Regions from separate parts of the Paenibacillus dendritiformis genome, predicted to be linked through region 2. Evidence: riboswitches for the same ligand, from Rfam matches in the RefSeq annotation. Region 2 holds a riboswitch; each other region holds the start of a gene.
What was found. Region 2 has a riboswitch for thiamine pyrophosphate ahead of L6439_RS27220 (YkoF family thiamine/hydroxymethylpyrimidine-binding protein). Riboswitches for the same ligand answer to the same signal wherever they lie in the genome.
Positions count from the first base shown of each region.

Region 1: another riboswitch for thiamine pyrophosphate. It lies ahead of L6439_RS26445 (ABC transporter substrate-binding protein); the one in region 2 lies ahead of L6439_RS27220 (YkoF family thiamine/hydroxymethylpyrimidine-binding protein).
Region 3: another riboswitch for thiamine pyrophosphate. It lies ahead of L6439_RS04665 (ECF transporter S component); the one in region 2 lies ahead of L6439_RS27220 (YkoF family thiamine/hydroxymethylpyrimidine-binding protein).
Region 4: another riboswitch for thiamine pyrophosphate. It lies ahead of tenA (thiaminase II); the one in region 2 lies ahead of L6439_RS27220 (YkoF family thiamine/hydroxymethylpyrimidine-binding protein).

Region 1 covers NZ_AP025344.1:5,951,068-5,958,706, reverse strand. Annotated here, with positions in the region: gene L6439_RS26470 (carbohydrate ABC transporter permease) at 1-453, shown strand, start outside; gene L6439_RS26465 (carbohydrate ABC transporter permease) at 479-1,309, shown strand; gene L6439_RS26460 (ABC transporter substrate-binding protein) at 1,422-2,783, shown strand; gene L6439_RS26455 (queuosine precursor transporter) at 3,060-3,788, shown strand; gene L6439_RS26450 (hypothetical protein) at 4,039-4,302, opposite strand; TPP riboswitch at 4,460-4,572, shown strand; gene L6439_RS26445 (ABC transporter substrate-binding protein) at 4,912-5,943, shown strand; gene L6439_RS26440 (ABC transporter permease) at 6,196-6,960, shown strand; gene L6439_RS26435 (ABC transporter ATP-binding protein) at 6,974-7,639, shown strand, end outside.
Region 2 covers NZ_AP025344.1:6,128,878-6,136,516, reverse strand. Annotated here, with positions in the region: gene L6439_RS27230 (ABC transporter ATP-binding protein) at 1-84, opposite strand, end outside; gene L6439_RS27225 (ECF transporter S component) at 81-653, opposite strand; gene L6439_RS27220 (YkoF family thiamine/hydroxymethylpyrimidine-binding protein) at 686-1,282, opposite strand; TPP riboswitch at 1,410-1,517, opposite strand; gene L6439_RS29400 (protein kinase domain-containing protein) at 1,688-3,511, shown strand; gene L6439_RS27205 (GNAT family N-acetyltransferase) at 3,796-4,482, shown strand; gene L6439_RS27200 (response regulator transcription factor) at 4,533-5,228, shown strand; gene L6439_RS27195 (sensor histidine kinase) at 5,230-6,171, shown strand; gene L6439_RS27190 (ABC transporter ATP-binding protein) at 6,315-7,238, shown strand; gene L6439_RS27185 (ABC transporter permease) at 7,255-7,639, shown strand, end outside.
Region 3 covers NZ_AP025344.1:1,077,164-1,084,802, forward strand. Annotated here, with positions in the region: gene fabF (beta-ketoacyl-ACP synthase II) at 1-819, shown strand, start outside; gene L6439_RS04660 (ABC transporter ATP-binding protein) at 1,367-3,079, shown strand; TPP riboswitch at 3,230-3,341, shown strand; gene L6439_RS04665 (ECF transporter S component) at 3,437-4,033, shown strand; gene L6439_RS04670 (ABC transporter ATP-binding protein) at 4,098-5,639, shown strand; gene L6439_RS04675 (energy-coupling factor transporter transmembrane component T family protein) at 5,636-6,427, shown strand; gene L6439_RS04680 (MFS transporter) at 6,465-7,639, opposite strand, start outside.
Region 4 covers NZ_AP025344.1:6,455,511-6,463,149, forward strand. Annotated here, with positions in the region: gene argS (arginine--tRNA ligase) at 1-882, shown strand, start outside; gene L6439_RS28725 (sensor histidine kinase) at 1,025-2,794, shown strand; gene L6439_RS28730 (LytR/AlgR family response regulator transcription factor) at 2,788-3,543, shown strand; gene cstA (carbon starvation protein CstA) at 3,741-5,537, shown strand; TPP riboswitch at 5,655-5,759, shown strand; gene tenA (thiaminase II) at 5,891-6,589, shown strand; gene L6439_RS28745 (hypothetical protein) at 6,696-7,034, opposite strand.

The sequences.
Region 1 (7,639 bases), 180 kb from region 2:
ATTTCCGGCCTGCCGTGGCTCGCCGATCCGGCCACCGCCCTGCCTTCGCTCATTCTCGTCGCGCTCTGGAAGGGGGTCGGCTACAACATGATCGTACTGATTGCCGGTCTGCAGAGCATCCCGCGCGAGATTCATGAAGCGGCGCTGCTGGATAACGTGTCGCGCTGGCGCGTCGTGTGGCGGATTACGATTCCGCTCTTGTCGCCCAGTCTGTTCTTTCTGCTCATCATGAATACGATTAGTTCCTTTCAGGTCTTCGATACGATCAGCATCATGACCCAGGGCGGCCCCGTGAACAGCACCAACATGCTGGTCTACTACATTTACGAGCAGGGGATGGAGTTCTTCAACGGCGGGTATGCCGCTGCCGGCTCGGTCTTGCTGCTGGCCGCCGTCGGCCTGGTGACGCTCGCGCATTTCGCTCTGCTCGGGCGCCGGGTTCATTACCGCTAAAAAACAAGAAAAGGAGGCTGCCGATATGCACAACCTGGTACGCAGATGGCCCTTCCGCCTGCTGGAAGCCGCCGCGCTCGCCCTGATCGCGGGCATGTTCCTCTTTCCCTTCTTGTGGATGCTCGTGACCGCCTTCAAATCAAAGCCCGAGGTGCTGCAGTTCCCGCCAACGTGGATCCCGCAGGAATGGCGATGGGACAACTTCTCTGCGGCGTGGAACTCGGGTCCGTTCGGCCGTTACGTGCTGAACAATGTGATTGTCGCCGTCAGCATTTTGGCGCTGCAGCTGCTCACCGGCATTCCGGCCGCTTATGCGTTCGCCCGCTTCCGCTTCAAGGGGAGGGGACTGCTGTTCAGCCTCGTGCTGCTGGCGCTCATGATCCCGTCGCAGGTCGTGTTCCTTCCTATTTATGTGCAGATGAGCGGGTGGAATCTAATCAATACGTTGTGGGCGTTAATTCTTCCATTCGGGGCGAGCGCCTTCGGCATCTTCCTCATCCGGCAAGCGTTCTTGCAGATACCGGAAGATATGATGGAGGCGGCCCGGCTCGATCATGCGACCGAATGGACGATCCTGTGGCGCATCGCGGTGCCGATGGCGAAGCCGGCCGTGACGACCTTTGCGCTGTTCAGCCTCATATACCATTGGAATGATTATTTCTGGCCGCTTATTATGACGAATCAGGCGGCGATGCGGACACTTCCAGTGGGCATTGCGATGCTGAAGGAGACGGAAGGCATCAGCGCGTGGAACGTGCTGATGGCAGGCAATCTGATGCTCGTCGTTCCGGCGCTGCTGCTGTTCGTTCTGGCACAGCGGCATATTATGCAGGCTTTCGTGTACAGCACCAAATAAAGCTTCTTGTCTAACTCAATCGCGTATCAATAAATCGTACATCAATCGATCGAGCATTAATGAATCGCACATCAATCCATCGTGAAGGAGATGAAGAAGGATGATTTGGAATATGTATCGCAAGAAGCGAATGCGGTCAGCCGTGCTGGCGATGATGATGGGGGCGGGGGCATTGTTGTCCGGCTGCGGCGGGACGGCCGCGGGGACATCCTCGGGAAGCGCGGCGGACGCCCAGACAGGGGGACTCGCCCCGGCGCCGGCGGCCCAGATCGCTTCCGAACCGGCTGCGGGCACGCCGGTAGAGATTCAGTTCTGGTATTCTCTGGGCGGAGCGAATGGCGAGCTGATTGAAGCGATGACGGCGGACTTCAACGCGTCTCAGGATGAAGTATTCGTTCGGCCGGCTTATCAAGGCGATTATTATACGAACCATTCCAAGGTGCTGGCCGCCGTTGCCGCCGGCAACCAGCCCGACGTCACGATGATCGAGGTCGCTTCGGTCGGGGCGTTCGCGGACGCGGGCGTCATCGAGCCGCTGTCCTCGTATACGCAAGGCGCGGAGAAGGACTATATCGACGGATTGATGGGCAACTCCTACTGGAAGGATGAGCTGTACGCCATCCCGTTCAACCGCTCGACGCCCTTGCTCTATCTGAACAAGGGGCTGTTGAAGGAGGCGGGTCTCAACCCGGAAGGCCCGAAGACTTGGACGGAGCTGGAGGAATTCGCCCGCAAGCTGACGAAGCAGGAGGGCGGGAAGACGGTGCGCTACGGCTTCTCCACGCCGATCGACATCTGGTTCTATGAAGCGCTTGTCTTTCAGAGCGGGGGCAGCATCTTGACCGAGGACAACAAGCAGCTTGCGCTGCTGAACGAGGCGGGAAAAGCGCCGCTTGAATTCTGGTCGCGCATGATCAAGGAAGGCATTATGAAGAATCCGCCGGGCGAGAAATACAATGCTTGGGACGTAGCCAAGCAGGATTTCGTCAACGGGCAGGTCGCCATGATCTTTACGTCGACGGGCGATCTGAAGGGCTTGAAGGAGACGGCCGGATTCGAGGTCGGAACCGCCTTTCTGCCGGCGAACAAGGATTATGGCGCTCCGACGGGCGGCGCGAATCTGGCCGTGCTGGCGGCATCGTCCACGGAGAAGAAGCGGGCGGCGTGGAAGTTCATTCAGTGGATGACCGCTCCGGAGCAGACGATACGCTGGTCGCAAGGCTCTGGTTATATGCCGGTCAGCAAGACTGCGGTGGAGTCGGATACCTTGAAGGAGGCCTTCGCCAAGGATCCGAACTTCAAGGTCGCGATCGATCAGCTGCAGTATGGCAAGGCGCGTCCGATGGTGCCCGGCTATAAGGAATTGCAGGAGGTTATTATGACCGAGATCCAACGGGTCATCCTCGGCCAGGCGACGCCGGATGGAGCGCTGCAGGCCGCGACGGACAAGGCGAACAAGCTGCTGCGCAAATAAAGGACGCCTGACCGGGAAGCATCACCCGGAAAAAGCACCTCCCCGCATTTTTGGGGAAGGTGCTTTTTCCGGGTGCCCGCAAGTTTCGCTTAGGCGCCCCTGGTCGGCAAACATTTTCTGCGAGAACGCGGGCATGCCGCCGGGGAGAGCGGCAAAGGAAAACAGTGAGTTTTTGGCATTGGCAATTGACCTGGTCTATGGTAAAGTATACCCCTGTGTGCCATCACACCGCGGTTCGCAACCATCCCGCGTAATCAAAACTAGGGGGAGTACCGAATGTTCAATTTCATATGGGGGATATTGTTTGTCCTTGCCAATTTCGGCTTTTTTCTGCTGTGTTACCGCTTGTTCGGCAAGAACGGCTTGTTCGCCTGGGTCGGCGTCATGACCATCGTCGCCAATATTCAGGTCGGGAAGACGATCGAGATGTTCGGCATCGTAATGACGCTGGGCAATGCGGCAAATGCCAGCCTGTTCATGACCTCGGATCTTCTTAACGAAAAATATGGACCCAAGGAAGCGCGCCGCGCGGTCTGGTTCGGATTTTTCATGCTCATCATGACAACGATAATCATGCAGATGGCCCTTGCCTTCATTCCTCAAGGAGATGAGATTGCCCAGAGGGCACAGGCGTCGCTGGCGCATATTTTCGACTTGATGCCGCGGGTCGCCGCGGGGAGCCTGACGGCCTATCTCGTCAGTCAATTTCTCGATGTCAAGCTGTTCAGCATGCTGCGGGAACGTTTTCCCAAGTCGGGCCAGCTGTGGATTCGCAGCAACTGGAGCACGGGAATCAGCCAATTGGCGGACTCGTTCGTCTTCTGCACGATCGCGTTTGCCGGTTATTACCCATGGGACGTATGGTTTCAAATTTTGCTGACGACCTATATCGTCAAGCTGCTGTTGTCGGTAGCGTCCACCCCGTTTTTATATTGGGCGAGAAGCTTCCGCGTGCCCGGAATGGAATCGTCCGCCGCAAGGGAAGGCAGCATGGACAGACGATAACTTGCGTACACGATACCGTCCGGCTTCGCAGACAAGATGCGGAGCCGGGCGTTTTTTTATGAATGCCGGCATTGGATACAGTACGGGCGGGAGCGCCGTGACAAGTAGGCCGAGCATTTTTGACAAATTGCGCCATGTTTCACATGGAACGTTGTCCGAGGCGCGGGGGCCGTCCGTTTCCCACAAAAAGGGGTTCCTGCGCCGATTGGCGGCTGGAACCCCTTGCTTCACCCGGTCGTGATCGATGGGATCAGTACCCATGTCCGTTCTGCATCATTTGATTATGCATCATGCCCCCGCGCATCATGCCTTGGCTGCGGACCGATTGGCGATCGGCTCCATGGCAGTGTTGAACCATTTGTTCAACCTGTGCATCGGTCATATTCGGATGCATCTGCTTCATATGGGGGGGCATTTGGCCGAAGCCGCTGTCGTTGCTGCCAGAGGCATATACCGCGGTTCCGAAGATGAGGGCGAGCGCGGTTGCCCCAACCCATACAAGTCGTTTTTTCATGAAGACATCCCTCCCAAGGCCATCTTACCCGTACCGGAAAGAAGATCGCTATGTGCTTCGTCACAAGAAAGGCAGGAGATATGCGGATCCTGCGCCGCATCATGGCTGGACAAGGGAGCGGACGAGGTCTATAATTGCATGTGAAACGGCAACTGAATATGCATACTAGGGGGGCTGGAATAGGGCCGGCTGAGATCGTATCCCGTGAAGATACTGACCCTTACACCTGATCTGGGTAATGCCAGCGTAGGAATGAGAATGGCGCCATGCCGGACGGCGGAGGCGTTCCTTTGCGGTCGGAGAAGTCCGATGCACCGCATCCGTGTTCACAGCGCGGGCGGGCAAGCGGAATGCTCTGCATGGAACGCGACGTACCGTTCAAGCGGCCGCCATGCACACGCCTAGGTAATGGACAGCGTAAGCGCCCCGATGAGGGGCGCTTTTTTAGATCCGCGCGATGGCTTGCGCGGGCGCTTATCAGGGAAGGGCTGCGGCAGGATGCCCGTTGTGCCGGGACTCCGCCGGTTCGTATGCCAGAGAAGGAGCATGGCCGTGTACCGCCTGAATGACAGGCGAATCGGAAAGGGGAAGAAGATCAGGATGAGAAGCATGCGTGCACGAAAAAAAGGAGCGCTTGGACTGGCCTTGGCGCTCATGTTCATGTTGACCGCCTGCGCGGGAGGAGGTTCCGCACCGACGACGCAAGGAAGCGGAGCACAGGGCGCTGAAGCGCCGAAGGAGCTGCGCGAGATTACGTTCGTGCTGGAATGGACGCCGAATACGAACCATACCGGGGTGTATGTCGCCCAGCAAGAGGGGTACTTCGAAGCGGAAGGGCTGAAGGTGAACATTATTCAGCCCGGTACAGGCGGAGCCGACGCGATGATCGCCTCTGGCGCCGCGCAGTTCGGGGTCAGCGTACAAGAGAGCATTACGCTGGCGCGCACGCAGAATGTGCCGATCGTGTCTTTGGCGGCCATCATTCAACATAATACGTCCGGGTTCGCCGCCCCGCAGGACAAGCACATTACGTCGCCCAAGGATTTCGAAGGCAAGACGTACGGGGGCTGGGGCTCGCCGGTGGAAGAAATGGTGCTGCGGACGCTCATGGAGCAGGAGGGCGCCGACTACGGCAAGATCAAGAACATCAATATGGGTTCCGCCGACTTTTTCACCGCGGTCAAAAAGGATATTGATTTCGCTTGGATTTTCTACGGGTGGACAGGCATTGAGGCTGAGCTGCGCAGCGAGCCGATCGATATGATGTATGTCAATCAATATTCGGATGCGCTCGACTACTACACTCCGGTCATCGCGACCAGCGAGAAGCTGATCGAGTCCGATCCCGAGCTGGTGAAGGCGTTCATGCGGGCCGTGTCGCGGGGATATCAGTTCGCGATCGACAATCCGGAGCAGGCGGCCGGGATCATGTTGAAGCAGGTGCCTGACCTGGACAAGGAACTGGTTATGGCCAGCCAGCGCTGGCTCAGCCCGAAATACCGCGACGATGCGCCGCGCTGGGGAGAGCAGAAGCGGGAAGTGTGGGATAACTATACGAACTGGCTTTTGCAGAACAAGCTGATGGAGAAGCCGATCGATATCGACAAGGCGTTCACGAACGAGTTCTTGCCTGAAGCCTGAGGCAGACGCTGCTCAGGGAACGGGCGATGACGGCAGGCGATGATGGCGTTAGATCATTTTGAGGGCCGATAATCCGTGCAAGGGTTTGCCCTCTCCGGGATGAACGGTTCGAGCCGGGCTCGGCATCAAGACGGGATTAGCATCAAGAGGGGGATTAGCATCAAGAGCAGGATCAGCATCGAGAGGAGGAGTTGGCATGAGGGGGACGAACCGCATAGCTGCGGCAGGAACGCGCAGGAAGGTGGCGGCGGGATGAAAAGACGGCTTGCAACGGCGGGACCGCCCGCGGCGGCCCTGCTGCTGTTCATCGTGGCATGGCAGATTGGGGTCATGCTGTTCGATGTGGAGAAATGGATGCTCCCGAGCCCGCTTGATATCGCGCGGGAAGCGGCGGCCAACGGCAGCGGCATTCTGCTGCATGCGCTGGCTACCCTGAAGCTGATGCTGGTCGGCTTCGGGACTGGAGCCGGAATCGGCCTCGCGCTGGCTTGTCTGCTCCATCCGCTCCCCTGGCTGAAGCGCGCGATCTATCCGCTCATTATATTGAGCCAAAACGTGCCGACGATCGCCCTGCTGCCGCTGCTGATGCTGTGGTTCGGCTTCGGCCTGCTGCCGAAGGTGATCGTCATTGCGCTCGTCTGCTTTTTCCCGGTCTGCGTCGCCGCCCTGGACGGTCTGACCCAGACGGATCGGACGATGCTTCATTATATGCGCATGACGGGGGCGACCCGGTCGCAGCTGTTCTGGAAGCTGGAGCTGCCGCATGCTCTGCCTTCCGTCTTCTCGGGCTTGAAGATTGCGGCCACCTATAGTGTGATGGGGGCGGTTATCGCGGAATGGCTCGGAACGGATCAGGGCATTGGCTATTATATGATGCTGCAAAAAGCGGCCTACCGGGTCGACCGGATGTTCCTCGGCATTGTCGTCATCATTCTGCTCAGTCTGGCGATGTTCGGAGCGATCCGCCTGCTGGAGCGGATAAGCATCCGTTGGCGGCCCGAGGAGAATGATAAATGAGGGGGGAACCGCAATGAAGGCAACGGCTTCGGCTCATCCAGCCGATTCGACGGGAGGGACCGCCTCCGAGGCCGCCGCGCCGCCGCCCGCTCTGGAGCTGGATCGGGTTAGCATGTCCTATCCTGCGGCGAACGGCCGCGGCGAAGGACGGCTGCCGGTGCTGGATCAGGTGTCGCTGCAGGTGAAGCAGGGGCAATTCGTCTCTATTATCGGCCCCTCCGGTTCCGGGAAGAGCACCTTGTTCCATCTGATCGGCGGCCTCCTGCGCCCGGATGGCGGCCATATCCGGATGAACGGGCAAGAGGCTGCTGGGCGGACAGGGCATGTCAGCTACATGCCACAGCAGCCGGCGCTCTTCCCGTGGCGGACGGTGGAGCAGAACGTCATGCTGGCGCAAGAGATCGGCGGCCGGCCGAAGAAAGAGGCCCGCGCGGAAGCGCGCCAATGGCTGGCGAAGATCGGCTTGTCCGGCTATGAGCGGGCATTTCCGCACGAGCTGTCCGGCGGCATGCAGCAGCGCGTCGCGTTCCTGCGCGCTCTGATGAGCCCGCAGGAGCTGATGCTGCTTGACGAGCCGTTCAGCGCGCTTGATGCCTTAACCCGCAGCGAGATGCAGCGCTGGCTTATCGGCCTGTGGGAACAGCATCGCCGCTCGGTGCTGTTCATTACCCACAGCATC
Region 2 (7,639 bases):
GCCCGCCTCGAGAGCGAGCGTCAGCCCCTCGGCCTGGATCGCCGCCACGCGCCCGCTCATGCGGCTCATATCCACGCGGCTCATGCGGCGCGAGAGCCTTCCTTCGCGATTGGATAGCTGCGCAGCACGCCGGTCCGCTTCAGCGACTGGGCGATGCCGTGGCCGAGCAGCCCTGCGATGAGCGCCCCGCTGACGCAGCGGACGGCCAGCATCGCGATGACGAGGCCGGCGGAGTATGCGCCGAAGCCGCTGCGGAAGTAGCCCCACGCGAAGCTGAACAGGGCCGCCCCGACCCCGGCCAGCATCAGCGTCCTCAGGCTGTAGCTGCGGTAGCGGGTGGCCGCGAAGGCCGCTTCAGCGCCGAGCCCTTGAATGAGGGCGGACACGATCAGGATCGGTCCGACCGCGTTGCCGATCAGCACCTCGACGACGCCGGCCACCGTCTCCGAGATGACGGCGGCGCCCGGCTTGCGCAGAATCGTGGCGGCGATAATCGATACGATGAACCAGATGCCGAAGATGACTTCGTAGCCCATCGGCCCCATGAAGCCGACCAGGATATTGCCGACCTGGAAGAACAGCAAATAGACAACGGCAAAGACGACAGACAGCGAGCTGAGCATGACGATATCTTTTAATTTCCAACGTTGCATCGGTATATGGATCTCCCTTCCGCTTCCCGCGTTCATGACTTCCGGCTCGGGCTATGCGCCGAAATATTCGCCGTCAGCACGATATGAGCGCTGTCGCTTGTCCGCGCCCGCTCGAAGGCATGCTCCAGCGTCGCGAACACGTCATGCGCGTCGCCCTGCAGCCCGCTCGCATAATGCACCCCCTTGGTGAAGGTGCCTTCTTCCCGGGCAAGACCGATAATGTCAGAGATGGTATCCATATAATCCGGCGTGCCGAGCGGATAGAGCGAGAACTGCGCATCCGTCCGGACCGAGATCAGGCGGGAGAGGTCTTCATTCAGGCGATGGGCGTCCTCTGTCATGCAATAATCGGCTTCGCTGTCGCCGGGGCAGCCGACCGAAAAGGTCGCATTCAGCACGGTATGAACGCCCGACCGGGCGCAGTGGAGAAAGATTGACTTCACCACGTCGAACACATGCTCCGTCTTGCCGCGGACGCAGGTGCTCACCTCATCCGTCTTCGACCATACTTTGGACAGGTCCGTTGCCTCCAAGGCGCCGAGAATCAGCTCCACGAACCGATCGCTCATCGGATAGAGCGAGAACCGGCAGCCGGCGATCTGGCCGGTGCCGCACATCGATTTTTTCATTGCGAATTCCTCCCGTATCTGCGAATGATCGAAAAACAGCAAAAAACCGCACTTCCGGGAAGTGCGGTTCGCCATACGGAAGAACGGCTGCCAGGAAGGAAACCCTCCTTCGGCGGGCGCGAATCATCGTAATCTGCCTACACTTCCCCACGCTAGTATTATCTAGTTCGGGTCGTAAGGGTTAACAGCGATCCGCTGTCTCTCAGCCTGCGAGCAAGCACCCCTAGTGTTCACGGATATGCGGTTGGCTTTGCTTCTTTCACGCTTCCCATTATACCGGGACCGTCCTGAATGTAAAGACTCTTTTCGGGAAAAGGCGCTTTTTCATCGTCCTTCCCGATCATCTTCCGGTATAATGAAAAGAAATGTCATCGCTTGGAATCGAGAGAATACGAGGGAATCTTCATGAATTCAATGACGCACGGCCTGAACCTTCCCGGATATGAAGCAGATAAAATTATATATGAGGACCCTTACCTGTACGTCTGTTACGCCTATGCGGCGAAGCGGAAGCAGCCCGCCCTGCTCAAGGTAGTGAAGGAAGGCAGCCGCACCATCATCGAGAACGCGAAGCTGCTGCATGAATACGAAGGCGCCGCTCGCGTGCCTGTCGACGGCATCCTGCGGCCGGTGACGGTCGTGCCGCATGGCCACGCCCTCATCCTGGAGTATGAGCCGGTGAACGGGGTAACCTTGCGGCGCTACTTCGAGATGCAATCCGTATCGCTCAACGAGTTCCTGGAGCTCGGCATCGGCATATGCCGGATGATCGAGGCGCTCCACCAGCAGCAGGTGCTCCATCTCAATCTCAAGCCCGATACGCTCCTTGTGCAGATGGTGACGAAGCGAATCTATGTGACCGGCTTCGGATATGCCTTGTTCCTGCGGCAGGATGGGGGACAGCCGGTGAAGCGCCCGCTGCTGGAGGGCAATCCGATCTATATGTCCCCGGAGCAGACCGGGCGCATGAACTGCGATCTCGGCCCGTACTCGGATCTGTACTCCCTGGGCATGACCTGGTATGAACTGCTGGCGGAAGAGCTGCCATTCGAGGCGGACAACGCGCTCGCCTGGTCGCATGCGCATATGGCGCGGCGCCCCGTGCCGTTAATCGAACGGAGGCCGGACCTGCCCCCGGAGCTGGCGGAGATCGTGATGAGGCTGCTGGAGAAGGACCCGGAAGCGCGCTATCCGGATGCGCGCACGCTGCGCGTCGCGCTGGAGGAATGCCTGGAGGGGCGGCGGAACAGCCACGCATCGGAGCTGCCGGAGGGAACGTTGCGGGATCAGGCTGCGCCGGCGCGGCAGCTATCGGTGACAGCGCTCTACCCTGACGATCCGGGGCCTATCCTGCCGCACCCTGCGCTTGGCCAGGCCGGTGACGCTCCGCTGTTCGGCTTGAGCGGCCCGTTCGCGGGGCATGACGGCGGCGGCTATCCGCAGACGCTGGATCTGGCGGCGGTCGTCCAGTCCTCCCGCTGCTTCGCGGAGGGTTGGGCCGGACGCGGACTGGCGGATAAGCTGCTCGCCACGATTCTGATGCAGGCCGGAGCGGGGCAGGGGCATCTCATCGTCTTGCGCCAGGGCACGCCTTACGCGGAAGCGTCGATAGATACGGACAGGGACGGGATGAGCGAGTGCGGCGAATTCCGGCCTTGTCCGCTGGGCGAGTTCGGCGCCGTGCCGGAGGAGCTTGTCCGCGCTGCGCTTCAAGCGGGCGAGCCGATGCTGCTGCGCACCGAGAGCGGGAAGCGCTCCGGCAGTTCGAAGCCGCATGGGCCGGCGGCGTTCGCGCCCGAAGAGAGGGCCGGCCGCCCGGCCTCTGTGCTGGCGCTGCCGATTCGGCTTCATGACCAGGTGAGGGGCTGCCTGTATCTGGTCAATGGACGGACGCGGCACGCCTTCGTCCCGGGACGTCAGGGAACGCTGCACACATTGGCTTGCCAGCTGCTGTACGTGGCGGAAGCCCAGGGCAGAATGCAGCTGCCGTCCAAGGAGGAGCTGCAGCGGCTGGCGAAGGTGGAGGAGCTCACCGCCCGCGAACGGGAGGTGCTCAGCCTGCTGGCCCGCAGCCTCTCGAACAAGGAGATTGCCGAAGAACTGCTGGTGTCGGCCGAGACGGTGAAGGCCCATATCAAAAACCTGTTCAAGAAGCTCGGGGTCGATCGCCGCATGAAGGCGGTCTCCGTCGCCAAAACGCTCGGCTGGCTGGAGGAGCGGGGGCCCTAGCCGAAGATGACAACATCGGGTCCATACCGCCCGCAATCTGTTGATCCGGAACAGACTGTAAGAGCCGGCCGCCAGGGAATCCTGGCGGCTTTTTTGCTTGTTCCGGTCCCGCGGCCCGGCTCCGCCCGCGCAGGGCGAATCCGTTCGATCCTTCCGCGGAGACAATTGACGCGGCTCCCCCGGCGCAGTACGATGACAGGAGAAGCTCCTGCTCCGCAAGCCGGCATAGGAGCCACATTTCGAAGATTCGGGGTGGAACTATTTGTAGTGCCGAGCTGTTGCTCTTGGAACGCCAGCATATGGAAGCCGCGGCCGCGATCCTGGCCGAAGGCTTCAAGGAAGACGGATTGTATGTGCACTTGCTGCCTGATCCGTCGACCCGCGTGGAAGTGCTGAAGTTGTTTTTTCGAAATTATATCGAATTGTTGTATGATTACGGCGGCTTATATGCGACATCCGAGAACATGGAGGCCGTCGCGCTCATCTTCCGCTCGGAGCGGATGAGCGCGTCCTTGGCTTCCCGCGCGAGCTACGCATGGGGCGTTGTCCGGGCCGTCGCGAAGTCGTTGGGCATGTGCCGCTGCATCGGTCCGGCCCGCTTCCTGCGCGGCTTATCGGGCCTGCGCAGCATGAGCTCGGCCTGGCTGGCCTCATTGGGCGACCAGCCTTACCTGCATCTCGACATGCTCGTGGTACAGCCGCAATACCGGGGCCAGGGCTGGGTGCGGAAGATGATGTCCCCGCTGCTGGCCGAATGCCGCGAACGGGGAATCGCCTGTACCCTGGAGACGCAAAATCCGCGCAATGTCGGGCTGTATGAGCATTACGGCTTCACGGTCGTGGATACGATCCGGCTGCGGAAGAGCGACCTGAAGCAGTATTGCATGGTCTGTCTGCCCGGACGCGGCGGTTTGGCAGAACGGGAGTCCCGGCTATCCGGCAGCCATGCCGCAACGCGGCACAAGCCCTAATGCAACACAAGCCGTAACGCAATACAACAGTGAAGGTGTGAGGATAGAGGATGAAGCAGCATATTTTGCTGATTGAAGACGATCCCGGCATCGTGGAGATGGTGGGCAATCATTTGTCGAAGGAAGGATTCGCCGTCGCGGCGGCCGGCAATGGGGAGGAAGGCCTGACCCTCTTCGGCCAGCGTTCCTATGATATCGTCATCGTGGATCTGATGATGCCGAAGCTCGACGGGTACGAAGTGATTAAGCGGATACGGGAGCGAAGCTCGGTTCCGATTCTGATTATGTCGGCGAAGGACTGCGACGTGGACAAAGCGTTGGGGCTTGGCTTCGGCGCCGATGATTATGTGGCCAAGCCGTTCTCCTTGATTGAGCTGTCGGCCCGGGTGAAGGCGTCTATCCGGCGCGCCACCGAATATGCGCGGCCGGCCGAACCTGAGGAGCGCGTTGTCACCTATGGCCCGCTCAGCCTGTATGTAGACGGCTACCGCGCCACCAAGCAGGATCGGGAGATTAAGCTGACCTCGACCGAGTTCGAGCTGCTGAAGCTGTTCATGACGAATCCGAACCGGGTCTTCACGAAGGCTCAGATCTACGGCTTCGTCTGGGGCGACGACTATTTGGGCGACGAGAATGTCATTAATGTCCATATCCGCCGATTGCGGGAGAAGATCGAGGACGATCCTTCCCATCCGGTCTATATTACGACCCTATGGGGCATCGGTTACAAGTGGGAAGGGAAGTAAGATGATCATCCATCTCGTGTACGGCGCACTGATTGCCATTCTGCTCCTTCTCCTCTTGCTGCAATGGCGGGCGCGGCGGGTTCGAAGCGCCAAGCTCGCATATATCCATTCGAAGCTGCATCTCATATTGAGCGAGCCGACACGCGAGAAGCTGCTGGTCGTCACGAGCGATCCCGAACTGCGGCCGATCCTGATAGAGATCAACCGCCTCTTGAGCGAGAATCAGAAGGTAACGGCCCAATACAACCGCACGGAGCAGTCGATTCGCCGCATGCTGTCGAACATTTCCCATGATCTGAAGACGCCGCTAACCGTCATCCTTGGTTATATCGAGACGCTGAGCCTGGATCCCGATATGCCTGCGGAAGAGCGGCAGCGCTTATTGGAACGGGTGAATGAGAAGCTGCACGATGTGCTGAAGCTGATCCGCACCTTCTTCGATCTGGCGAAGCTGGAGTCGGGAGACAAGGAGCTGCCGCTGACCCGGCTGGATATCAATGAGGCCTGCCGGAAGAGCATGCTTCAGTTCTATGATACGCTGACTTCGCGAGGCTTCGATGTCGATATCGGAATCCCGGAGACACCGATGTATGCGCACGCGAACGAAGAGGCCCTGGAACGCATTCTGAACAATCTTATCTCGAACGCTATCCATCATGGCGGCGACGGCCAGGCGATCGGCATCCGGACCCGCGAGGAGGAAGGCTTCATTTTGATCGAGGTGTGGGACAGAGGCAAAGGCATTCAGGAGCTGCATCGCGATCGGGTATTTGAACGGATGTATACGATGGAGGATTCACGGAACAAATCCTTCGAAGGCAGCGGGCTCGGCCTGACGATTACGAAGCGGCTCGTGGAGCATATGGGCGGCGCCATTCATCTGGACAGCAAGCCGTATGAGAAGACCGTCTTCACGATTCGGCTGCGCGCTCTCACCTATTGATCTTCGCCTGCGGACAGACCGGAACGGCTGTCTGCGGGCTATGTGCCGTTTCTTAAGAAACTCGTAAGAATCAGGAAAGAAAAAAGAGAATTTCAGATTATACGATGGAAGCATAAGGCACATGAGCGAAGGGAGTTATTGCGATGACCTATGCATTGCGAACCTATCGGGTCACGAAAAGCTATCAAGGCAATGAAGTCGTGTCGGAAGTCAGCATGAATATCCGGCGGGGAGAAATCTACGGATTTCTCGGGCCGAACGGCGCCGGCAAGACGACCTTGATGAAAATGATGACGAATCTGGTCAAGCCGACCAGCGGCGAGATCGAAATTCTCGGGCAGAAGCTGACGGACACGTCCTATGAGCTGCTCGGACGGATGGGATCGATTATCGAATATCCAATCTTCTACGATAAGCTCACGGCGCGCGAGAATCTGGATTTGCACTGCGAATATATGGGCTACCATGACAAAAAGGCGATTGACGAGGCGCTGGAGCTGGTCAATCTGCGCGGCATCGACAAGAAAACGGTCAAGGACTTCTCCCTGGGGATGAAGCAGCGGCTTGGCATTGCCCGCGCCATCACGACGAAGCCGGAGCTGCTCCTGCTCGACGAGCCGATTAACGGACTCGATCCGATCGGCATCAAGGAGCTGCGGGATCTGTTCCGGATGCTGTCCCGCGAATACGGGATTACACTGCTCATTTCAAGCCATATGCTGGGGGAGATCGAGCAGATGGCCGATACGATCGGCGTCATCAATCATGGCAAGCTGCTCGCCGAGGTGGGAATGGCGGAAGTGAGGGAGCAGAACGCCGCCTATATCGAGATCGTCACGGCGAACAGCCAGCATGCGGTGTTCGTGCTGGAGAACAAGATGAACCTCACGAACCTTCGGTTGATGAACGAGCAGGTCATACGGGTATATGACACGGATCTGCCGCAGAACGAGATTGCGAAGACGCTGATCATGAACGAGGTCATTATCGAATCGATTCATAAGAAAAACCACTCCCTGGAAGACTACTTCCTCAATTTATTGAACGGAGGCGGCATCCATGCGTAACTTGATGAGGATGGAAATGAAAAAATATAAGATCGGCGGCTACATCCGCGGAGCCGTCATCGCCAGCGCCATCATCCTCCTCTTCATGCTGTTCGTCAGCTTCGTGCAGAAGGCGGAGGAGGGCGCTCCTGCCTTTACCAGCCTGCTTGAGGCATTCGACTTCGGCGTCACGATCGTGCGGGGGACCTTCATTGTGTTCGCGGCGGTGCTGCTCTCGCGCTTGGTCATCGAGGAATTCCGGAGCAAGTCGATTACGGTGCTGTTCATGTACCCGATCAGCCGTAAGAAGCTTATCGCGGCCAAGCTGGCGATTGTTGTCATTTTCACGTTCTGCGCCATCATCCTGTCTACCCTGTTCGTGACAAGCGGCTATTATCTCCTGAACCGGTGGCTTGATCTGG
Region 3 (7,639 bases), 1.5 Mb from region 2:
GCCGCTGCCCAGATCAGCATCCGTTACGGCGCGCTCGGGCCGTCGATGGCCCCCGTGACGGCATGCTCGATCGGGAATACGGCAATCGGGGAGGCGTTCCGCCTGATTCGGGCGGGCGGGGCGGATGTCGTCATCGCCGGCGGAACCGAGGCGGCCCTGACGGATTTGGCGTTGGCCAGCTTCGGCAACGCGACAGCCTTGTCCGCGCGCAATAACGAGCCGGAACGGGCGAGCCGCCCCTTCGATCGGGGGCGGGACGGATTCGTGATGGCGGAAGGCGCCGGCATCGTCATCCTGGAGTCGCTGACGCATGCGCTGCGCAGAGGGGCGCCGATTTTCGCGGAGGTTATCGGCTATGGAGCGAGCTCCGATGCGTATCATATGGTCGCTACCCATCCGGAGGGGCGCGGGGCGAGCCAGGCGATGAGAGCCGCGCTGCGGGAAGCGGGAATCGCGCCGGAGGAGGTGGGCGTCATCAGCGCCCATGCGACCAGCACCGAGGTGGGCGACCTGTCGGAGACGCGCGCGATTCGCGATGTGTTCGGCGAGCATGCGTTCCGCATTCCGGTCACCGCCAACAAATCGATGCTCGGCCATATGCTGGGCGCGGCGGGCGGGGTCGAAGCGATCGCGCTCGTGAAGACGCTGAAGGAAGGCATCGTCCCGCCGACGATCAATCTGGAGGAGCCGGATCCGGCTTGCGACCTCGATTATGTTCCCTATACGGCCCGCCAGAGCGGGGCCCGTATCGGCATCTCGAATTCCTTCGGCTTCGGCGGGCATAATGCCGTCATCGCCTTGCAAGCTTACGAGGCGTAGCGGCTGGCGGCCGAGCGTATCGGCTCAGCCAACCGTTAGGGCATAAAGCGGCCGGTTGGCGGCTCCTGTCTGCGCGGTATGCGGAGTAATCAATACGATAAAGAGCGCATTCATTCCGGTTACCAATTGGGAATGGTGCGCTTTTTGGCCTCAACGCTCCACACGCCGGACAAGCTCGCTATTCCCCTTTCGGATCAATATGTTCAAGGGGCTGTGTGTGATGGATCGGGGTGATCGCGCTGCGGGAACCCAGGGATAGGTGCGCTGCCGGTTTCCCGTGATTTTCGGCCGGGAGAAGGAATTTCATTATTTTTGTAGAATAGGGTTGTCTATGGAGCGATGCCGCCACGCGTTAAGCGCGGGTGCGCAAGCCGCAGCATTGGTTATGGAAACATGGGACATGGGAACACATTCGGCAAGTGCAGAGTCCATTGGAGGCGATGGTGCCCCGGTGGACTTTTCGCATTGTGATAGTCCTGCGCGAGAACGATGCTGATCCGGCCCTGGAAGCGGCAGAGCGATTTTATTCGAGAAATGAGGTACTTTCATGCTTCGCCGTTTTTTTGCTTATTACAAGCCGTACAAATATTTGTTCCTCCTGGACTTCGGCTGCGCGGTGATCGCGGGGCTGCTGGAGCTGGGATTTCCGATCGCGGTCAATCAGGTGGTGGACAAGCTGCTGCCGAGCAATGACTGGCCGCTTATCGTCTGGGCCTGCGCCGGGCTGCTGGCGCTCTATCTGCTTAATATGGGGCTGCAGTATATCGTTACCTATTGGGGTCATATGCTCGGCATCAACATCGAGACCGACATGCGCAAAAAGCTGTTCGATCATATTCAGAAGCTCTCGTTCCGCTTTTTCGACAACAACAAGACGGGCCACCTGATGTCACGCATGAGCAATGATTTGTTCGAGATTGGCGAGATGGCTCATCATGGTCCCGAGGATGTCTTCATCGCGGTGATGACGCTGATTGGCTCGTTCGTGCTGATGCTCACCATCAACTGGAAGCTGGCTTGTCTCACGTTCGCGATCATTCCGTTCCTCATCTGGCTCGTCGTCTGCAACAAGCGGATGACCCGGGCGAACCACCGGATGTTCACCGACATCGCGGATTTCAACGGACGGGTCGAAGACACGTTCGGCGGGATCCGCGTCGTGCAGGCATTCGCGAACGAAGGCTTCGAGCGGGAACGCTTCGCGGTCAATAACCAGCGCTTCCGCTCGACGAAGCTGATCGCCTACCGGATTATGGCGCTTAACTCGTCGGTGAGCTATATGCTGATGCGGCTCGTGACCGTCTTTGTGCTCATCTGCGGGGCTTGGTTCGTCATTCGGGGGGAGTTGTCCTATGGCGAGCTGGTCGGCTTCATTCTGCTGACGAACGTGTTCTTCAAGCCGATCGACAAGATCAACGCTGTCATCGAGAGCTATCCGAAAGGGATCGCGGGCTTCAAGCGCTACCTGCAAATCCTCGATACGGAACCGGATGTCAAGGATGCGCCCGATGCGATTGAGGTGGCCCATCTGCGCGGCGATATCCGCTATGAAGGCGTCACCTTCGGCTATGACGGCCTTCCCCCGGTGCTCGAGAATATTGACCTGACGATTGCGGCAGGAGAGACGGTCGCGTTCGTCGGGCCTTCCGGGGCAGGCAAGACGACGCTCTGCAGCCTGCTGCCGCGCTTCTATGACGCCGAGGCGGGACGCATCACGATCGACGGCATCGATACGCGGGAGATGACGCTTGCATCGCTGCGCCGCCAGATCGGGATCGTGCAGCAGGATGTGTTCCTGTTCGCGGGTACATTGCGCGAGAACATTGCCTACGGGAAGCTCGATGCCAGCGAGGAGGAGATTATGGAGGCCGCGCGCCGGGCGCGGCTGGAGGAGTTCATCCGTTCGCAGCCGCTCGGGCTGGACACGGTCGTGGGCGAGCGGGGCGTGAAGCTGTCCGGCGGGCAGAAGCAGCGGCTGGCTATCGCCCGCATGTTCCTCAAGAATCCGCCGATTCTGATTCTGGACGAGGCGACGTCGGCGCTCGACACCGAGACCGAAGCGGCCATCCAGCAGTCGCTGGCTGAACTGGCGGCCGGCCGGACGACGCTGATCATCGCCCATCGCCTGGCTACGATCAAGCATGCGGACCGGATCATCGTCGTCAATGAGGACGGCATTGCCGAGCAGGGGCGGCATGACGAGCTGCTGGCGCTGGGAGGAAGCTACAGCCGGCTGCATCAGGCCCAGTTCGGGGCATAACGCTCGTCTTGGCCGGCATGACAGGCACGGGTTATGGTGACTCTACAGAAGGGATGGCGGCGAAGATAAGGACCGCTTCTTCTTCGCCTCTCGCCCATCCGCCATTGCCAACCAATCGGGAATGCGGTATTATAGGGGCGATTACATATTCATACAAATTCGGGTGCTTGAGGAGTCAGGCTGAGATAGTAGCCAGTATACCGCTACGGACCGTTAATCTGATCTGGATAATGCCAGCGTAGAGAAATCTTGTATTTGTCGTGCGATCATGCCTGCAGGATGATCATCGGCTTACTCTACCGTCTGGGTTCCAGACGGTTTTTTTGTATGAACCATGAGATAAGGGAGAGGGTAGCAATGCAAGAACAGGCAAGTGAAAAGAAAGGATTGCGATTCCAGGACATTCTCATTACCGTCATGATCGGGGTCGTCTTCGGCGTTATCTTCAAGCTGTGGGATAGCGTGTACAGCATCGTGAAGCCGCTGTTCCCGCAGGCGGGGCAATTGACTTACGGCATGTGGTTCATGGCCGGGCCGTTCGCCTACTTGCTCATCCGCAAGCCGGGCGTCGCGCTCATTGCCAGTCTGGCCGCAGCCAATCTGTCGGCCCTGCTCGGGTCGGGATGGGGGCTGGAGACGATCATGTACGGATTCGTGCAAGGCTTGGCGGCCGAGCTCGTCTTCGCCTTGGCGCGTTACCGCCGGGGAGGATTAGCGATCGCCGGAGCGGCCGGAATCATGTCGGCTGCCGGCTCGTTCCTCCTCGATCTCGGATACGGCTATGCCAATTACGAGACATGGATGCTTGTGCTGAAATACGGACTGCGCGTCATCAGCGCCTTCACGTTCGCCGGCATCTTCGCTTACTTCCTGATGCGCGCGCTGGAAGCGACCGGGGTGACCAGGTCGATCCGGCCGGTCGCGAAAGAAGAATACGCGGCCCTGGACCGGTAGGCGCGCAGGACACCGGCTGGCGGTCAGGCCCGCCGGCCGGTTATCATGGCACATGAACGATGGGGTGTTGGGATTGACACAAGAACAAGCGGCCTCAACCAGGGCCGCGATTACAAATCTGAGATTGAAATTCCCGGGAGAGGCGTCCTTGCTGTTCAAGGACCTCTCCTTCTCCATTGCGGCGGGGGAGAAGGTGCTGCTGCTCGGACCGAGCGGCTGCGGCAAATCTACGCTGCTGCAGGTGCTGAGCGGCATTATGCCGGACTCGGTCGAAGTGCCGCTCAAATATGAGCGGAGGCAGCTCCCGGATAGCTGGGCCTTCGTATTCCAGGATCCGGATACCCAATTCTGCATGCCGTACGTCGATGAGGAATTGGCATTCGTCCTGGAGAATCTGTCGGTGCCGCGGGAGCAGATGGAGCCGCGCATAAGAAGCATATTGGAGCGGGTCGGGTTGCGGCTGGATAATCTGCATACGCCGATTGCGGCGCTGTCGCAGGGCATGAAGCAGCGGCTCGCGCTCGCCTCCGTCCTGCTGTTGGAGCCGGAGGTGCTGTTCCTGGACGAGCCTTCGGCTCTGCTCGATCCGGAAGGGACGAAGCAAATCTGGGATACGGTGAAGGACATTGCCGGATCGCATACGCTGCTGATCGTGGAGCATAAGCTGGATCTGGTCGCCGATATCGTCGATCGGGTCGTGCTGTTCGACGGCGAGGGCCGCATTATGGCAGATGGCGAGCCGGGGGCTATTTTCACGATGCACAAGGAGAAGCTGCTCGAATACGGCATCTGGTATCCGGATGTGTGGCGGGATCACGTGAAGTCGGAGTCGTACCGCGCCATCGCGGGCGCCAAGCGGCGTCAGCGCCAGGCCGAAGCGGCGTCCTCTCTTCGGGAGGACCCGATCATCGCCTTGCGCGGGTTCTCCGGGTACCGGGGAGAGGCCGAGGCAATCTCCGTCGAGGCGGCCGATGTCTATCCGGGCGAATGGATTGCCGTCACGGGCCCGAACGGGGCGGGCAAGAGCACGCTGCTGCTGTCCCTGATGCGGCTGCTTCGCGCCAGCGGCTCCTATGCTATCGGGGGACGTCCGGTCCCGGAGCCGAAGAAGCGCGGCTGGTTCCGGCCGGCCCGGCCGGAACCGCCAGAGGAGCTGGCCTTCGTCTTCCAGAACCCGGAGATGCAGTTCCTGACCGATTCCGTCTACGAGGAACTGGCTTACGGCTTGCGGCTGGCGGAATGGCCTGCCGCGGAGGTCGAGCGTCAGGTGACGGCCTTGATGGCGGCCTTCGATCTCGATATGGGATCCGACCGGCATCCGTATCATCTGTCGATGGGGCAAAAGCGCCGCCTCAGCGTCGCCACCGCCGTCGTGCGGGAGCATCCGGTGCTGCTGCTTGACGAGCCGACGTTCGGCCAAGACGCGAGGAACACGTTCGCGATCCTGGATAAGCTGGAGCGTCTGCGGGCGGCAGGGACGGCCATCGTGATGGTGACGCACGATCTGAATATTGTACGTTATTATGCCGATCGCGTGTGGCGGGTCGAACGGGGCAGTCTTACGGTCCTGGACACGATCGGGGAACGGGAGGCGCAGCTTACATGAATCTGCTGATACCGGAAACCGAGACCTGGCTGCATCGCGTCAACCCGGCCTATAAGCTGTTCGTCTTCGTGCTGCTGCTTCTTGTCACCTTGTTGAACAGGCAATTCGATTTTGCTTTGAACCAGTTGATTGCCTATACGCTGCTGCTGTTTCTGTTCAGCGGCCATTCCCGGAAGAAGGTGCTGCTGATTACGCTGCCGTTCCTGTTCTTGTTCATCTCTTCCGCTTCGACGATGATCTTGTTCGGCAAAGGCGAACATATCTGGTGGTCGTGGGGGCTGATTCGCATCTCCGAGGAGAGCTTCTACCGCGGTCTGTTGCTGGGCTGCAAGACGCTGACCTTTGGCATGCTGGGACTGGCCTTCGCCTTGACGACGAAGCCGATTCAGCTCTTCTACGCCTTGATGCAGCAGTTCCGGCTTCCCGCCAAATACGCCTACAGCTTCATCGCCTCGATTCGGATGCTTCCTGCGGTCTGGGACGACATCCGCACGCGATCCGATGCGCTGACCGTGCGGGGCGTGCGCTATGCCAAGGGAATCAAGGGCATGTACGAGCGGCTGCGGAACTACGCGCTGCCGCTGCTGGCGCAGAGCATCCGCCGGGCCCAGCGCGTCGCCGTCGCCATGGAAGCGAAGCGGTTCCAGATGGGCAGGGCGCGCACATATTACTATGTAACGAGATATACCCGTTCCGACATCGGCTTCACGCTCGCGATGCTTGGACTGGTGGCGGCAGCGTATTATATGGCGATCCGGGTTCCGCTTGTCGGGTGGGGACTGGGCTGAGAGCGGGCCTCCCGCTCGCTGCCCATGCAACGGCCGGCTACCCTTGGAGATCTGACTGCTGTCGTTCCATCCGGAGGGATGGATTGCGGCCCGCGAAGAACCCCTCCTTCATCGCATCGGTGGCCGGCAAGCTCCGTGAGACGGAATCGAGCGACCAGTAGAGCCCGACGGCCGCCACGGCCAATCCGCAGGAAGCGATGACTGCGGCGCTGGGCAGCAGCGTGCCGAGGCTGCCGCCGAGCAGGCTTCCGATCGGGGAGGCGATTCCGCTTAACCCGGAAGCCGCCGCGAAGACAACGCCCAATTGGCGCTGCGGCACGCCTTTTTGGATCACGGTGTTGATCAGGACATTGACGGCTCCGCCGGGGAGCCAAGCCAAGCCGTAGAGGAGAACGGTAAGCCAGGCCCAGGGGCTGAATACGCTCAATGACCATAAGATCCCGCATGACAGATAGGCGATGGAGTACAGGAAGCCAAGCCGAAGGCGCTCCAGCTTCAAATAAGGCGAGCATATGGCGCCGATCAGACTGCAGAGCGCTTGCGCCGTCAGCAGGATGCCATAGATGCCGGGGCCTCCAATCTGGCTGCTAAAAGCCGGCAGGAGACTGAAGGTCGCTCCGCCGGCGGCATTAATAGCGATGACCCCGAAGAGAAGCCGGGAGAGGGGCGTGCCCACCAGAAGCCGGATGCCTTCCCGCATGTCGGATAGATACTTTTTCACTGGATGAGAGGCTGGCTTCGGCTCCGTGCGCAGATGTCTTTCATCGGTTGCGGAAGCCTCTTCGGATGGGGGAATCCGAATCTGCGCGAAGAGAAGGGCTCCAATGAAGAAGCCGACCGAATTCCAGAGATACAGCGAGAGCGCCCCGAGCAGAACGATTAGCGCGCCTGACAATGCATTGCAGGCCACTTCCATGCCCTGATAGGCAATCGAGAACAAGGAATTGCCCTGGGTGAGATGCTTCTTCTCTACCAATCTGGGCAGCGCTGACAATTGCGCGGGATAGACCCACATATTGCATGCGGATAATATCGGCGTAATGGTGAGCACCAGGCCAACGCTCAAAAATCCGATATACGATGCCAGGGGAACGATGAGCAGCAAAATGCCCTGCAGGAACTGGGTGTATACGAGAATGCTCCGAATAGGGAGACGGTCGATGATGGGCCCGGACAGAAGCTGAATCAGTCTGGGAATAAGGGATAAAAATC
Region 4 (7,639 bases), 330 kb from region 2:
TCGCTGTATGAGAACGGGGAAGTAATCAAGGCGCTGGATGCATTGAAGGCGCGCGGCAAGGTGTACGAGCATGAAGGCGCGACATGGCTGCGCACGACCGAATTCGGCGACGACAAAGATCGCGTGCTGATCAAAAACGACGGCTCCTACACGTATCTGACGCCGGATGTGGCCTATCATATGGATAAATATAATCGGGGCTATGATAAGATCATCAACATTTGGGGAGCGGACCACCACGGTTATATTCCGCGGATGAAGGCCGCCATGGAGGCGCTCGGCAATGATCCGGACAAGCTTATCGTGCTGATCGCCCAGATGGTGAGCCTCTATCAGGACGGCGAGAAGGTGAAGATGTCCAAGCGGACGGGCAAGGCCGTCACGATGCAGGATCTGATGGACGAGGTCGGCGTCGACGCCATCCGCTATTTCTTCACGATGCGCTCCATGGATTCGCATCTTGATTTCGATATGGATCTGGCGATCTCGACCTCCAATGAGAATCCGGTCTACTATGTGCAATATGCGCACGCGCGGATTTGCAGCATCTTCCGGCAGGCGGAGGAGCAGGGAATCGCGCGGAAGCCGCTGGCGGACATTCAGCTGGCGAAGCTGGCCGCGGAGCATGAGTACGACCTGCTTCGCAAGATGGGCGAGTTGCCGGAAGAGATCGCGGTCGCCGCGCGCGATTATGCGCCGCACCGCCTCATACGCTATGTCTATGAATTGGCGTCTCTCTTCCACAGCTACTACAAGGCCGAGCGCGTCATTACCGAGGACGCGGAGCAGACGCAGGCGCGCCTGGCCTTGCTGGGCGCAGTGCGCACCGTGCTGGCCAATGTGCTCCGTCTCGTCGGCGTATCCGCACCGGAACGGATGTAAGAGACAATCATACAAGGCTATTAAGCCGGTTCCCGCTTTTCGGGGCCGGCTTTATGCTTGCCTGGAAGGATGTTTCTCCGTCGTCTGTTGCCGGTTCTCAGGTATAATAGAAGCACAATCATCATAAGAGAAGGTGAGGCCTATGGTTCACCTGCTTCCGTTAATGCTGGAGCGGGTCGGTATATTGCTCATTATCGCGTTTGTGCTGTCGCGGATGAAGTCATTCCGGCAGATTATCCAGAACGAGCACGGCATTGCCGAGAAGCTGATGCTGATCGTCGTCTTCGGCGCATTCGGGATTGTAAGCAATTACACCGCCGTCCAGATTCATGACAACCTTATCTCGACCCAGGCGTGGAACGCCGGCGTCGATAGCGGCAGCGCGCTCGCCAACACGCGCATTATGGGCGTGGCCATCGGCGGGCTGCTTGGCGGGCCTCTCGTCGGGACAGGCGTCGGCCTGATCGCGGGCATTCATCGGCTGGCGCTCGGCGGCTACACCGCCTTCGCGTGCGGCATCTCGACGATACTCGCCGGGATGGTCACCGGCCTGATCGGTAAGCGCTTCCGCGTCCAGAACCGGTACGCCGCCTGGCATGCAGCCCTTATCGGCATATTGATGGAGGCCGCGCAGATGGGCATCATATTGCTGGCGGCCGAGCCCTGGGTCCATGCGCTGGAGCTGGTCAAAATGATCAGCGTGCCCATGATTGTCGTGAACGGCTTCGGCACGCTGCTCTTCATGCTGATTATCCAGTCGATATTCCAGGAGGAGGAGCGGACTCGCGCCCTGCAGACCCATCAGGCGCTCTACATCGCGGATCAGACGCTGCCTTATTTCCGCCAGGGCCTGAATGCCCATTCCTGCCGGGAGGCGGCCCTTATTATCTTGAAGGAGACCAATGCCGACGCCATCTCGATTACGAATGAGCATCAGATCCTGGCCCATGTCGGGGCCGGCTCCGATCATCATGTGCCGCTTCAGCCGATATCGACCCAACTGACGCAGACGGTGCTGAAGGAAGGGCGGATCCATATGGCGAGATCGCGGGAGGAGATCCACTGCCTCAATCCGGATTGCGTCCTGCAGGCTGCACTCGTGCTGCCGCTCCAGGCGCATCACCGGACCGTGGGCACCTTGAAGCTGTATTTCGCCCGCTCCTCGCAGCTCGATCAGGTGGAGCAGGAGCTGGGGGAAGGGCTGAGCAAGCTCTTTTCCACCCAATTGGAGCTGGCCGAGGCGGAGCTGCAGAGCAAGCTGCTTCGCGATGCGGAGATCAAGGCGCTCCAGGCCCAGATTCATCCGCACTTCCTCTTTAATGCCTTCAACACGATCTCGGTGCTGTGCCGGACCGATCCGGAGAAGGCCCGCGATCTGCTGCAGCAGCTCAGCATCTTTTTCCGCAGCAATCTGCAGGGCGCGCGGACGATGCTCATCCCGCTTCACAAAGAGTTGGAGCATGTGGAAGCGTATTTGTCCCTGGAGCAGGCCCGCTTCCCGGATAAGTATACCGTCTCGACCGATATCGATCCGGAGCTGGAGGATGTGCTCGTGCCGCCGTTCACGCTCCAGCCTCTCGTCGAGAACGCCGTGCGTCATGCTTTCCCCCGCGGCGCGGCTCCGCCCTGCGGGAGCGTGATCCTGCAAGCGTACCGGGAAGGCGACCGGATGATTCTGCTGACCCGGGACAACGGCCAAGGGATAGCGAAGGAGATCCAGGGAGCGCTTGGCAATCAGGCCGTCGATTCGGCGGAAGGCACCGGAACGGCGCTGTACAATATCCGGCAGCGGATGTCCGAGATATACGGGAAGCAGGCGTCTTTCCGGATAGACAGCGCGCCTGGGCAGGGGACGACCGTGATGATCGCCGTGCCGATTCAGTTCCATGAATGGAGGGGAGCGTCATGCTGAAGGCCTTTGTCGTCGATGACGAGCCGTTAGCAAGAGATGAGCTGATTTATTTGCTGAGAAGGACAAGACAGGTGGAGGTCGTCGGCGAAGCCGACGCGGCGGAGGACGCCTTGGCGGGGGTCGCTGCGGCGCAGCCGGATGTGGTCTTCCTCGATATTGAGCTGCAGGAGGAGAGCGGCCTCGATATTGCGTGCCGGCTCCGGGAGCTGGAGACGCCGCCCGATGTCGTGTTCGCTACGGCATATGATGAATTTGCGCTGAAGGCGTTCGAGCTGAACGCCGCCGACTATATATTGAAGCCGTTCGACGAGCAGCGGGTGCAGCAGACCATCCGCAAGCTGCTTCGCCTGCGCGAACGGGAGGCCTATCCGGCTTCGGCAGCCTCCGCCCCCCGGGGCGGGCCGGGGGAGCGGGAGCGGCAGGAGCGTCTCGCCATCACGGTTGACGAGCGGATTATCGTGCTGCATGTCAACGATATCGTCTATCTCGGGTTCGAAGACGGGAAGACGGTCATCGCGACGACGGAGCGGAAATACAAGGTCGGCGAATCGCTGACCCAATTGGAGCGGAAGCTGAATCATCCTTCCATCGTCCGCGTCCACCGGGCGTTCCTCGTCCACCTGGATCGCATCGTGGAGATTCAGCCGTGGTTCCATTCGACCTGCCATCTTCGGATGCAGGACGGATCCCGAATTCCAGTCAGCCGCACCTATATGAAGGAACTGAAGCAGCTGCTCGGGATGACATGAGGCCTGAATCTGCCGATGCCGGATCGGGTTGTCCCGATGGCGGTGGCGGCGGGTTCGGACCCGGGGTGCAATCGCTTGCATTTCGAGGGGGCCTTTTTGCAGTTGAGTCGGCATCTATCGCATTCTGTCATGAAAACGAAGCAGGCAAGCTTTCATATTGTATGATGACTCCAAAACGATTGCAGGGAGTGGTACACATGAATGCGGTAACGATTGTAATCGGATCGATATGCATCCTGATGATCGCGTACCGGCTGTACGGAACGTTCATGGCGGCCAAAGTGCTGAAGCTGGACGATTCCAAGCCGACCCCGGCCCATGAACTGAATGACGGCAAAGATTATGTCCCTACCAACAAATGGGTCACCTTCGGGCACCATTTTGCCGCGATCGCGGCGGCCGGGCCGCTCGTCGGCCCGATATTAGCGGCGCAGTTCGGTTATTTGCCCGGCCTGCTGTGGCTTCTCATCGGCGCAGTCATCGGCGGGGCGGTGCATGATGCGGTCGTCTTGTTCGCTTCCATGCGCAAGCAAGGGAAGTCGCTATCCGAGGTCGCGAAGGACGAGCTCGGTCCGGTAGCCGGCTTCTGCACCGGCCTGGCGATGCTCTTCATCATTACCATCACGATGGCCGGGCTCTCGATGGTCGTGCTTCACGCATTGGATCATAACCCATGGGGCACCTTCGCCGTCGGGATTACGATTCCGATCGCGATGGGCGTCGGCTTGTTCTATAAGAAGACGGGGAATCTGAAGCTTGCGTCCACCATCGGCTTCATTCTGCTCATGGCCGGCGTATTTCTTGGACCCCAGATCCAAGGAACCGTCCTTGGCGACTGGCTGACGCTGGATACGAAGACGCTGGCCATCCTGCTGCCTGTCTACGCGTTCTTCGCGGCGGCCCTGCCCGTCTGGCTGCTCCTGGCGCCGCGGGACTACTTGAGCAGCTTCATGAAAATCGGCGTCTTCATCGCGCTTATCGTCGGCGTCTTCATTATCAACCCGGCGATCCCGTTCCCGGCCTTCACGGAATTCGTGAACGGAGGCGGCCCGATACTGGCCGGCCCGGTCTGGCCGTTCATCTCGATCACCATCGCCTGCGGGGCCATATCCGGCTTCCATGCCTTCGTCGGATCGGGCACGACGCCGAAGATGATTAACCGCTGGAGCGACATCAAGGTCGTCGGCTTCGGGGCGATGCTTGTCGAATCGCTGGTAGGAATTATGGCGCTTATTGCGGCAGCGGCGCTCCAGCCGGCCGATTATTTCGCGATTAATTCGGCGCCGGAAGTATTCAAGACACTCGGAATGTCTACCGTGCATCTGCCGGAGCTGGCGCAGCAGATCGGCCTCGATCTCGAAGGGCGGACCGGCGGAGCCGTCACCTTGGCCGTCGGCATGACGTACATTTTCACCAAAATTCCGTGGTTCAGCCACTTATCGTCCTACTTTTTCCAGTTCGTGATCATGTTCGAGGCGGTCTTCATTCTGACGGCGATTGACGCCGGCACGCGGGTGGCCCGCTATCTGATTCAAGATTTCTTCGGCGACATCTACAAGCCGCTGAAGCAGGTCGATTGGGTGCCCGGCTCCATCTTCGCCAGCGCCTTGGCCTGTCTGATGTGGGGATATCTGCTGTACTCGGGCGATATCGGCTCCGTCTGGGCGCTCTTCGGCGTCTCGAATCAGCTGATGGCATCGATTGGGCTCATCATCGGCGCGACGGTCATTCTGAACATCGCGGATAAGCGGAGATACATGCTGACCTGTCTCATTCCGCTCGCTTACTTGTTCGTCACGGTTAACTATGCCGGTTACTGGATGGTCAAGAACGTGTATCTGAACCCGTCCGCTTCCGGGTACAGCGTATTGAACGCCGTGCTGTCCATCATTATGCTGGTGCTCGGCATCGTCATCATGGTATCCGCCATCAAGAAGTGGATCGAACTGTGGAACGGGCCGCGGGCGAAGCTCGAACCGATTAGCGTCACATAAACGGTTCAGGATCGCTGGTCCGGCAGGGGCTTCATCGAGCGGGCAGTAAATCGGGAAGAATAGTTTGACAAGATTGGCAATCAAAGCTAAAGTAAGACGTGACAATGAACTTTATACGAAATCCGCTGGGGGAGCCGCGCAAGGCGGCTGAGACAAGAGACGCTTGGACCCTTTGAACCTGATCCGGTTAATACCGGCGTAGGGAAGTGGAGACGGCCTTCACAGGTTCGAGTTAAAGCTCTGTTTTCAAGATGACTTGACGAAGCCGCTCCATTTCGGGGCGGCTTTTTCGTATGGCTGCGCCGGGCGCCCTTCAGTTGGATTTCATCGAAAATGAGGCGGAGGTGCTGAGTATGGCCTGTTTTACCGAAGAACTCCGGCGTACGGCGGATCCGATTTTTGCGGCGATTTTTGCCCACCCGTTCGTTCGGGGCATTGCGGAAGGGACGTTGGCGAAGGAACAGCTCATTCACTATGTCAAGCAGGATTTTGAATACTTGAACGCTTTTATCCGGGTATACGGGATTGCGATCTCCAAATGCGACCACCGCGCCGCGATGGCTCTATTTAACGAGCAAATCTCGTTTATTCTGGACAGCGAGACGCACCCGCATCAAAATTTTTGCGACGTCGCCGGGGTGACGTACGAAGAATTGCAAGGCTTCCCTCTGGCCCCGTCGGCGAATCACTATGTCAACCATATGCTGACGGTTGCCCATGGAGGAACGCGGGAAGATATCGTGGCGGCACTGCTGCCCTGCCCTTGGACGTATACCGAGATCGGCCGCAGGCTGCTCGAGGAAGTGAAGCCGGATTCGTCCCATCCGTTCTATGATTGGATGCATTTTTATGGAGATCGGGAGAGCGGGATAACGATGCAGCTTCGCGGACTGCTTGATGGATGGGCGGAGTCATTGTCCGCCGCCCGGAAGCGGCAGCTGGAGGAGCATTTTCTGACCAGCTGCCGGCTGGAATATCTGTTCTGGGACATGGCCTATAGGCTGGAGGACTGGCCGGCGCCTGTCACGGAAGCGGAAGCGGTGCGGGCGTGAATCCAAGGGGGCAGCCGCTCCCCATATCATCAAGAGGCATCAAGGGACGGCGCTCCCTCGTCTATAATATGACGAATACGGTCGTCACCAAGCAAAGGAAGTGAATTCAGGTCATCGCCGTGGTGGAACGCCGAATTCCTGCTATAATCAGGCTGTTGAGAAAGAAGTTTTGAACAGGAAAATGGACATTTCTACCGGACGAAAACTGTACCATTTCCCTGGACACGCCCATCCGGCAGGCGAAATCCGCAAAACTCCACGATTTCTCTAGACACGCCGATTCGGTAAGCGAAATCCTGCAGAAATACAGCAATTCGATATGGACGACTTTTCCAGAAACGGAATCCTGCAAAATTACAGGAATTTCACCCGTTTCGCTTCGGCTTGAAGCAAAAGGGCCTAAAATGATGCAGATTTGCAGCAATTCCTCGGGATGTGGACTCATTAAGCCGAAATTCCTGTAAAATAGCAGCAATTTCCTCCGCACGTCCAAGCCCCAGGAGGCAACGATGCTTCCAGCAGGCCGGATAATGCTTCCAGCAGGCCGATAATGCTTCCTGAAGGCGATGATGTCCCCAGCATCCGACGCGGTCGGTTGGATCCCGTAAAATCAGGCCATTGAGTAGTCTATGGGACTTTTCACCTGTGATGTGGATCTCTTCTCCCGGTAGAAAAAAATCGATTTAAAACGCTCTAAGAGCCAAAGTTTGGATGAGGAAAATGGACCTTCTCCACCCCTTCACAAAAAACAGGGGTTTTCCAACCGCCTGTATAATGCAGGATTCTGCCTCGGATCGGGGCCTGTTTGAGCATCATTCCTGCAAATGTACATCATTTTCCCGACAAAATTCGGGTTTGAGCAGAAATTCCCCGGTGATTGTTGTATATTTGCCGGATTTTCTTTTGCAAGACGCGGCAACGGGGGACAAAGCTGCAGTTTTGCATCATTGTATGGAGATCCGAGCCTGTGACCCGGTTCCGAGGAACGCTGCGGCATTCCCGCAGAGCGGAAGTCCAGTGCTCAGCAGAGCAGAGGCCCGGCATTGCGCA